DNA from 2 places in the Streptomyces sp. NPDC039423 genome. Region 2 is predicted to be linked to the other one. Evidence: riboswitches for the same ligand, from Rfam matches in the RefSeq annotation. Region 2 holds a riboswitch; the other holds the start of a gene.
What was found. Region 2 has a riboswitch for cobalamin ahead of cobN (cobaltochelatase subunit CobN). Riboswitches for the same ligand answer to the same signal wherever they lie in the genome.
Positions count from the first base shown of each region.

Region 1: another riboswitch for cobalamin. It lies ahead of ACZ7LK_RS15240 (energy-coupling factor ABC transporter permease); the one in region 2 lies ahead of cobN (cobaltochelatase subunit CobN).

Region 1 covers NZ_JBVKAH010000004.1:228,145-232,472, reverse strand. Annotated here, with positions in the region: gene cbiQ (cobalt ECF transporter T component CbiQ) at 1-321, opposite strand, end outside; gene ACZ7LK_RS15245 (energy-coupling factor ABC transporter substrate-binding protein) at 328-780, opposite strand; gene ACZ7LK_RS15240 (energy-coupling factor ABC transporter permease) at 777-1,460, opposite strand; cobalamin riboswitch at 1,491-1,695, opposite strand; gene dhaM (dihydroxyacetone kinase phosphoryl donor subunit DhaM) at 1,763-2,164, opposite strand; gene dhaL (dihydroxyacetone kinase subunit DhaL) at 2,161-2,784, opposite strand; gene dhaK (dihydroxyacetone kinase subunit DhaK) at 2,790-3,776, opposite strand; gene ACZ7LK_RS15220 (mycothiol transferase) at 4,034-4,328, opposite strand, start outside.
Region 2 covers NZ_JBVKAH010000008.1:119,263-123,590, reverse strand. Annotated here, with positions in the region: gene cobN (cobaltochelatase subunit CobN) at 1-3,245, opposite strand, end outside; cobalamin riboswitch at 3,282-3,412, opposite strand; gene ACZ7LK_RS24735 (cobalamin biosynthesis protein CobG) at 3,424-4,328, shown strand, end outside.

The DNA of each region.
Region 1 (4,328 bases), on a different contig from region 2:
CAGCAGCAGGCGCCCGGCGTGCGCCGGCCCGTCGGGCGCGAGCGTGACGAACCCCTCCGCCCCGCCGACCTGGAACAGCAGGGGCAGCGCGCCCGTCACACAGAAGCCGAGCGGGACGCGCCACGCCCGCCACAGCCGGCGCGGCGGGACCCCGGCCGGGCCGAGCAGCACCACGAGGGTCGCGGAGGCGACCAGCGCGGCCCCCGGCCACGGCGGCAGGCACACGGCCAGCAGCGTCAGGCCGAAGCCCAGCGCGGCCTTCTCGCACGGATGGCGGCGGCGCCAGCGACTGCTGTGCGCCGCCGCGTCGATCGGCAGCACCGGCGGTTACGCCGGCGTCCGCGGCGCGTCGGCCCCGGAGCCACCCGCGCCGACCGCGTCGGCCGGTGCCGCGTCCGGGGTGCCGGGAGTGCCCGGGGTGTCCGGGGTACCCGGGGTGTCCGCCGCCGGGGCGTCCCCGCCGGGGGACCCCGCCCGTGCCCGGGCCTCGCCCTGCCGGCGGCCGCGCCGCAGACCGAAGTAGTAGGCCAGTACACCGGCGCCCAGGGCGGCCTGGAGCGAGAACAGCGCCGACTCGATCTCGCCGGACGGCGGCTCGTACAGCGGGGTGAACCACGGCTCGTAGTCCGGGTGGGACTCGGTGATCGCCGTCTCCGCCTGCCCGTCGGCGCCCGTGAACGGCTCCTCCTTGTGGTCGCCCATGCCCAGGGCCAGCGGCAGGACGGCCAGCGCGACCACGACGAGCAGCAGCAGCGAGTTGATCCTGGCGTTACGGCTCATCGGGCCACGGCCTCCTTGTTCGCGGACACGACGCCGAGCCGTGCCAGATCACCCTTGCTGGACTGCATCAGCAGCCGCATCACCAGCACGGTGAGCAGCCCCTCGCTGACCGCCAGCGGAACCTGAGTGATCGCGAAGATGCCGCCGAACTTGGCCAGCGCGCCGGCCACCCCGCTGCTGGGGTCCGGGAACGCCAGCGCGAGCTGCACGCTGGTGACGCAGTACGTGGACAGGTCGGCGACGAAGGCCCCGAAGAACACGCTCACCATCAGCGGCACCTCGAAACGGCGCAGCAGCCGGTACGTCCCGTAGCCGGCCCACGGACCGACGATCGCCATGGAGAACGCGTTGGCGCCCAGGGTCGTCAGGCCGCCGTGGGCCAGCAACAGCGCCTGGAACAGCAGCGTGATGGTGCCCAGCACCGCCATGATCGGCGGCCGGAACAGGATCGCGCCCAGCCCCGTGCCGGTCGGGTGGGAGCAACTGCCCGTCACGGAGGGCAGTTTCAGGGCGGACAGCACAAACGTGAAGGCGCCGGACGCACCGAGCAGAAGGGTCGATTCCGGATTGGCCTTGACCTCACGGGTCAGGGCCCTGACCCCGTGGACGACGAAGGGGGCGGCCGCGACGCTCCAGGCGGCCGCGTGCACGGGGGGCAGATAGCCCTCGGCGATATGCATATGGAAGGAGACCCTCTCCAGCACCTCGTGGATGGACAACGCGCCCTGGCCGGTCTCCTGGCTGACGGGTCATGCCGCCGCGGCTCCGCCTTCCCGGACGACGCGGTTCCCCGCGACGTTCCAGTGGCTTCCCGAGGTGGTCCCCCGGGAGTGGAGCCGGACTTCCCGATCACAGTGGCGAGGGCCGCACCGGTACCGCACCGGTTTCCCGTACACCAAGGCCCTGCGACAGTAGTGCGTTGACCAGGTACATCACAAGCCGCGCGTCGGCGCACGGCCCGGCTCCACCCGCGGGGCACACCTCATTCCTTGCGGTAGCCGTACGCCTCGGACGCCGCCGCCACCACCGCGTCCAGGTCACCGCCCGCCGACGCGGTGACCACCGCCGCCACGGCCCCCTCCACGAACGGCGCGTCCACCAGCCGGGTGCCCTCGGGCAGCTCGTCCCCCTCCGCGAGCAGGGCCTTCACCGTCAGGACGGCGCTTCCCAGGTCCACCAGGACGGCCACCCCCGCACCGCCGTCGACCGCCGTCGCCGCCCGCGTGATCAGCTCCGCGCTGGTGCCGAGCCCCCCGTCCGGGGTGCCGCCCGCGGCCGCCACCGGCGCGGTGCCGCCGCCGGCCAGGCCCCGCGCCAGCTCGGCCACGGAGGACGCCACCGCCGCGCTGTGCGAGACCAGGACCACACCCACCTGCCCGCTCACCGGCCGCCCCGCTCCGCCCCCGCCTCGGCGAGCGCCGCGAACAGCAGGGCGGAGGACGTCGCCCCCGGGTCCTGGTGCCCCTCGCTGCGCTCACCCAGGTAACTGGCCCTGCCCTTGCGGGCCCGCATCGGCACGGTCCCCAGGGCGCCCCGGTCCGCCGCCTCCGCCGCCGCCGGGAGCGACTCGCCGAGCGACTCGGCCAGTGCCTCGACGGCCGGCTCCAGCGCGTCCAGCATCGTCTTGTCCCCGGCCTTCGCCCCGCCGAGCTGCGCCACCGCCGCCACGCCCACCCGCAGCGCCTCGGCCAGTTGCACCGGCGCCACCTCGGCGGCGTCGCCCAGAGCCTTGCCCGTGCGCCGCAGCAGCGTCCCGTACAACGGCCCCGACGCGCCGCCGACCGTGGAGATGAGCTGCCGCCCGGCGAGGGTGAGCACGGCCCCCGGTGTCCCGGGCCGCTCGTCCTCCAGGGCCGTGACCACCGCGGCGAAACCGCGTCGCAGATTGGCGCCGTGGTCGGCGTCGCCGATCGCCGCGTCCAGCTCGGTGAGCCGGCCGGCCTCCCGGTCCACGGCGGCCGCCGCCCCGGTCAGCCAGCGCCGGAAGAAGTCCGCGTCGAGCACGCCCCTCACCGTCCCCAGCGGAGCGCGGCGGTCCGCACCGGCGCGTCCCACAGTCGCAGCAGTTCCTCGTCGGCCCGGCACAGGGTCACGGAGCACCCGGCCATGTCGAGCGAGGTCACGTAGTTGCCGACGAGCGTACGGGCCACGGGAACGCCCCGCTCGCCCAGCACGCGCTGGACCTCGGCGTTGAACCCGTACAGCTCCAGCAGCGGTGTCGCCCCCATGCCGTTGACCAGCACCAGCACCGGACCGCCGGGCCGCAGGTCCTCCAGGACGGCGTCGACCGCGAAGTCGGCGATCTCGCGGGAGGTCATCATGGGCCGCCGCTCCCGGCCCGGCTCGCCGTGGATGCCGATGCCCAGCTCCAGTTCGCCCGGCGGCAGGTCGAACGTGGGGCTGCCCTTCGCGGGGGTGGTGCAGGCGCTGAGCGCCACCCCGAAACTGCGCGCGCTCGCGTTCACCCGGCGGGCGATCGCCTCCACCCGCTCCAGCGGCGCACCCTCCTCGGCCGCCGCGCCGGCGATCTTCTCCACGAACAGCGTGGCCCCCGTCCCGCGCCGTCCGGCGGTGAACGTGCTGTCGGCGACGGCCACGTCGTCGTCCACGACGACCTTCGCCACCTGGACGCCCTCGTCCTCGGCGAGCTCGGCGGCCATCTCGAAGTTCAGCACGTCACCGGTGTAGTTCTTGACGACGAAGAGCACCCCGCGCCCACTGTCCACGGCCGCCGCCGCCCGTACCACCTGGTCCGGCACGGGGCTGGTGAACACCTCACCGGGGCAGGCGGCCGACAGCATCCCCGGCCCCACGAACCCGGCGTGCAGCGGCTCGTGACCGGACCCGCCCCCGGACACCAGCGCCACCTGCCCGGCGACCGGCGCGTCCCGCCGGACGACGACCCGGTGCTCCACGTCCACGGTGAGCTCCGGATGTGCGGCCGCGATCCCGCGCAACGCGTCGGCGACCACGGTCTCGGGTACGTTGATCAGCATTCTCAATGGTGCCTCCCAGCTTGGTGCGAGCAGGTGGTCCTGGCTGCCGGCCGCCCTCCCGGCACCCCGGTGACGGGCCGTCCGGCCCAGTATCGGGGCGGTGACGGCACGGCGGGGCGCATCGGACCGGATCGCGCCGGACACGGCCCCCGAGGCGTCCCCGCCGCGTCCCCGGGCACGGCCCCGACGCGTCCCCGGGCACGGCCCCCGACGCGTCCCCGTAGGCGTCGCTCCGGCGCCGGAGCGTGCGCGCGGCGTCAACGGCGCTCCAGGCAGCCCCGGAGGAACGCGGCCTGTCCCGCGTGCTGGAGGTCCTCCGCCACGACACTGACCAGGCGCACGCCCAGGGTGACCGGGGGCGACCAGGAGGTGTCCACGACGCGGTCCAGGTCGGCGTCACGGAGGGTCCGGACGAATCCGACGGTCCGTTCGTGGACGGCGTCGTAGTAATCCGGCAGGAGCGCCGGCGTCCGCACCCGTACCGACCCGACCTCCTCGGCGGTGTGCCCGTAGCCCGTCGCCGTCGCCGGGAACGGCAGGCCGAACCGGTCC
Region 2 (4,328 bases):
TCGCCGATGTACGCCTCGGGGGCGGTGCCCTTGAGCGCGCGGACGGTCGCGACCATGCCGCCGTGGTACTGGAAGTAGTCGTCGGAGTCGGCGATGTCGTGCTCGCGGGTGTCGGTGTTCTTGGCCGCCACCGCGATGCGCTTGTACGCCGTCTCCATCTCGTCGCGCGCCGGGCGTCCTTCGAGGCCGCGCCCGTACGCGTAGCCGCCCCAGACCGTGTACACCTCGGCGAGGTCGGCGTCGGTGCGCCAGTCGCGCGAGTCGATGAGCTGGAGGATGCCGGCGCCGTAGGTGCCGGGCCGGGAGCCGAAGATACGGGTGGTGGCGCGGCGTTCGTCGCCGTGCTCGGCGAGGTCGGCCTGGGCGTGGGCGCGGACGAAGTTGTCGTCGGCCGGCTCGTCGAGGGAGGCGGCGAGGCGGACGGCGTCGTCCAGGAGCCCGATGGTGTGCGGGAAGGCGTCCCGGAAGAAGCCCGAGATGCGCAGCGTCACGTCGATCCGGGGCCGGCCCAGCTCGGCGAGCGGGATCGCCTCCAGGCCGGTGACGCGGCGGGAGGCGTCGTCCCAGACGGGGCGGACGCCGAGGAGCGCGAGGGCCTCGGCGACGTCGTCGCCGGCGGTGCGCATGGCGCTGGTGCCCCACAGGGACAGGCCGACGGAGTCGGGCCACGCGCCGTTGTCGTCGCGGTAGCGGGTCAGCAGCGACTCGGCGAGCGCCTGGCCCGTCTCCCACGCGAGGCGGGAGGGGACGGCCTTGGGGTCGACGGAGTAGAAGTTGCGGCCGGTCGGCAGGACGTTGACCAGGCCGCGCAGCGGCGAGCCGGACGGTCCGGCCGGGACGAACCCGCCGTTCAGGGCGTGCACGGCGTGGTCCAGCTCGTCGGTGGTGGCGGCGAGGCGCGGGACGACCTGGCGGGCGGCGAAGTCGAGGACGGCGGCGACGGCGTCGTCGTAGCCCTCGGCGACCGTGGCGACGGCGGCCGGGTTCCAGTCGGCGGCCTCCATGGCCTCCACCAGGGCGCGGGCCTTGGCCTCGGCCTCGTCGGCGCCGGTGCGGGTGGCGGCGGACTCGTCCAGGCCGAGGGCCTCGCGGAGGCCGGGCAGGGACTGGGTGCCGCCCCAGATCTGGCGGGCGCGGAGGATGGACAGGACCAGGTTGACCCGCTCGGGGCCGGTGGGGGCGCCGCCGAGGACGTGCAGCCCGTCACGGATCTGGGCGTCCTTGACCTCGCACAGCCAGCCGTCGACGTGCAGCAGGAAGTCGTCGAACCCGTCGTCGTCCGGGCGGTCCTCCAGACCGAGGTCGTGGTCGAGCTTGGCGGCCTGGATGAGCGTCCAGATCTGGGCGCGGATGGCCGGCAGCTTGGACGGGTCCATGGAGGAGATCTGCGCGTACTCGTCGAGCAACTGCTCCAGGCGGGTGATGTCGCCGTACGACTCGGCGCGGGCCATCGGCGGCACCAGGTGGTCGACGAGCGTGGCGTGCACGCGGCGCTTGGCCTGGGTGCCCTCGCCCGGGTCGTTGACCAGGAACGGGTAGACCAGCGGGATGTCGCCGAGGGCCGCGTCGGGGCCGCAGGCGGCGGACAGGCCGGCGTTCTTGCCGGGCAGCCACTCCAGGTTGCCGTGCTTGCCGAGGTGGACCATCGCGTCGGCGCCGAAGCCGCCGTCCTCGGCGCGGGCGGCGATCCAGCGGTAGGCGGCCAGGTAGTGGTGCGACGGCGGCAGGTCCGGGTCGTGGTAGATCGCGATCGGGTTCTCGCCGAAGCCGCGCGGCGGCTGGATCAGGATGAGGAGGTTCCCGCGCCGCAGGGCGGCGAGGACGATGTCGCCCTCCGGGTTGCGGGAGCGGTCCAGGAACATCTCGCCGGGCGGCGGGCCCCAGTGCCGCTCGACCTGCTCGCGCAGCTCCGCCGGCAGGGCGGCGTACCAGCGCTTGTAGTCGGCGGCCGGGATGCGGACCGGGTTCTTGGCGAGCTGCTCCTCGGTGAGCCAGTCCTGGTCGTGGCCGCCGGCCTCGATCAGGGCGTAGATCAGCTCGTCGCCGTCGCCGGACGCGAGGCCCGGGACGTCCTCGGCGCCGAAGTCGTAGCCCTCCTCGCGGAGCCGGCGCAGCAGTGCCACGGCGGAGGCGGGGGTGTCGAGGCCGACGGCGTTGCCGATGCGGGAGTGCTTGGTGGGGTACGCGGAGAGGACCAGCGCCAGGCGCTTGTCGGCGTTCGGGATGTGCCGCAGCCGGGCGTGCCGGACGGCGATCCCAGCGACGCGGGCGGCGCGCTCGGCGTCGGCGACGTACGCGGGCAGGCCGTCGGCGTCGATCTCCTTGAACGAGAACGGCACGGTGATGAGGCGGCCGTCGAACTCGGGGACGGCGACCTGGCTGGCGGCGTCGAGCGGGGAGAGGCCCTCGTCGTTCTCCTCCCAGGCGGCCCGCGAGCCGGTCAGGCACAGGGCCTGGAGGATCGGCACGTCCAGGGCGGCGAGGGCGCCGGCGTCCCAGGCCTCCTCGTCGCCGCCCGCCTGGGCCTCGGCGGGCTTGGTGCCGCCGGCGGCGAGGACGGTGGTGACGACCGCGTCGGCCGTGCGCAGGCTCTCCAGCAGCTCCGGCTCGGGGGCGCGCAGCGAGGCCACGTACAGCGGGAGGGCCTGGCCGCCGGCGTCCTCGATGGCGTCGCAGAGGGTGGAGACGAAGGCGGTGTTGCCGCTCATGTGGTGGGCGCGGTAGTAGAGCACGGCGACCACGGGGCCGGTGGTGGCGCGCGCGGTGCGCTCCAGGGGGCCCCAGGTGGGGGCGGCGGCCGGGGGCTCGAAGCCGTGGCCGGTGAGCAGGACGGTGTCGGAGAGGAAGCGGGCGAGCTGCTCCAGGTTGTCCGGACCGCCGTGGGCGAGGTAGGCGTGCGCCTCGGCCGCGATGCCGATCGGGACGGTGGAGGTCTCCATGAGCTGGGCGTCGGGGGCCTGTTCGCCGGTGAGGACGACCAGCGGCGTGCCGGTCGCGCGCAGCGCCTGGAGGCCGTCCTCCCAGGCGCGGATGCCGCCGAGGAGGCGTACGACGACGAGGTCGGCCCCGTCGAGGAGGCCCGGGAGGTCGTCCATCGGGAGCCGGGCGGGGTTGGCGAACCGGTACGCGACGGGGCCGCCGGCCGCGCGGGCGCTGAGCAGGTCGGTGTCGGAGTGCGACAGCAGCAGGATCGTCGTGGCGGGCGCCGGGGCGGGCGCCGTCTCGGGCGTGGTCGCGTGCGTCATGACGTGCGCAGGCCTTCCTCGGGGTGTCCGCGCCCCGGGTGGTCGTAGGACGGCGGGAGTTCCTGACTCGTCCGGTTTCCGGCCGGACTCACAGTGGCGGGACCGCGCCGGATTCTCACCGGGCTTCCTCCCTAGGGCCCTGGGACCCTGTGCCGTCTGCATAGTAGAGGCTGCGCGTATGCTCGCCGCCATGCCGCCCAGCTCACCAAATCCCCAGGACCGGGGTGAAGCGCACATACGGGACCGTGTCCGCGAGCGCGGTGACGCGTGCCCCGGTGCGCTCCGGCTGCACCGGGCCGACGACGGGTCGCTGGCCCGGCTCCGCCTCCCCACCGGCGTTCTGACGCCCCGTCAAGTCCTGGCGCTGGCCGACGCGGCGGACCGCCTGGGCGACGGGCACCTCTCCCTCACCTCGCGCGGCAACGTGGAGTTGAGGGGCCTCGGGGAAGGCTGCGGACTCGGGCTGGCGGACCTGCTGCGGGACGCCGGACTGCTGCCGTCCGAACGGCACGAGCGGGTACGGAACATGGTGGTCTCGCCGCTCGCCGGCGCCGGCGTGCAGGCGTGGGCCTCGCGCCTGGACGAGCTGTTGTGCGCCGAGGACTGGACGCCGGAGCTCTCCGGCCGCTTCCTGTTCGCCGTGGACGACGGGCGGGGCGACGTGGCGGGCCTGGCCGCCGATGTGACGTTGCTCGCAGAGCCCGCCGGGACCGGCCTGGTCCGGGTGGGGCGTACGACCCACCGGGTGTCCTCCGCCGACGCGCCCCGCGCCGCGCTCGCGGCGGCCGGGGCGTTCCTGGCGGCGGCCCGCTCGGCCGGCACCGGCGCCTGGCGGGTGCGGGAGCTGCCGGCTGGGCAGGACGTGGACGTGGACGGACACCTGCGCCGGGCCGGCGTCGCGGCGGAGCCCGTACCGGACGCGGCGTTCCCCACGTGCCCCCCGCCCGCGCCCGGAACGGCCGGCGACGGCATGCTGTCCGTCCTGGCCCGCCTCGGCCGGGTGACCACCGCCCAGTTCCGCGCCCTGCTGCCCGCCGGGGAGGTGCGGGTCACCCCGTGGCGCGGGTTCGTCCTGCCCGGCTT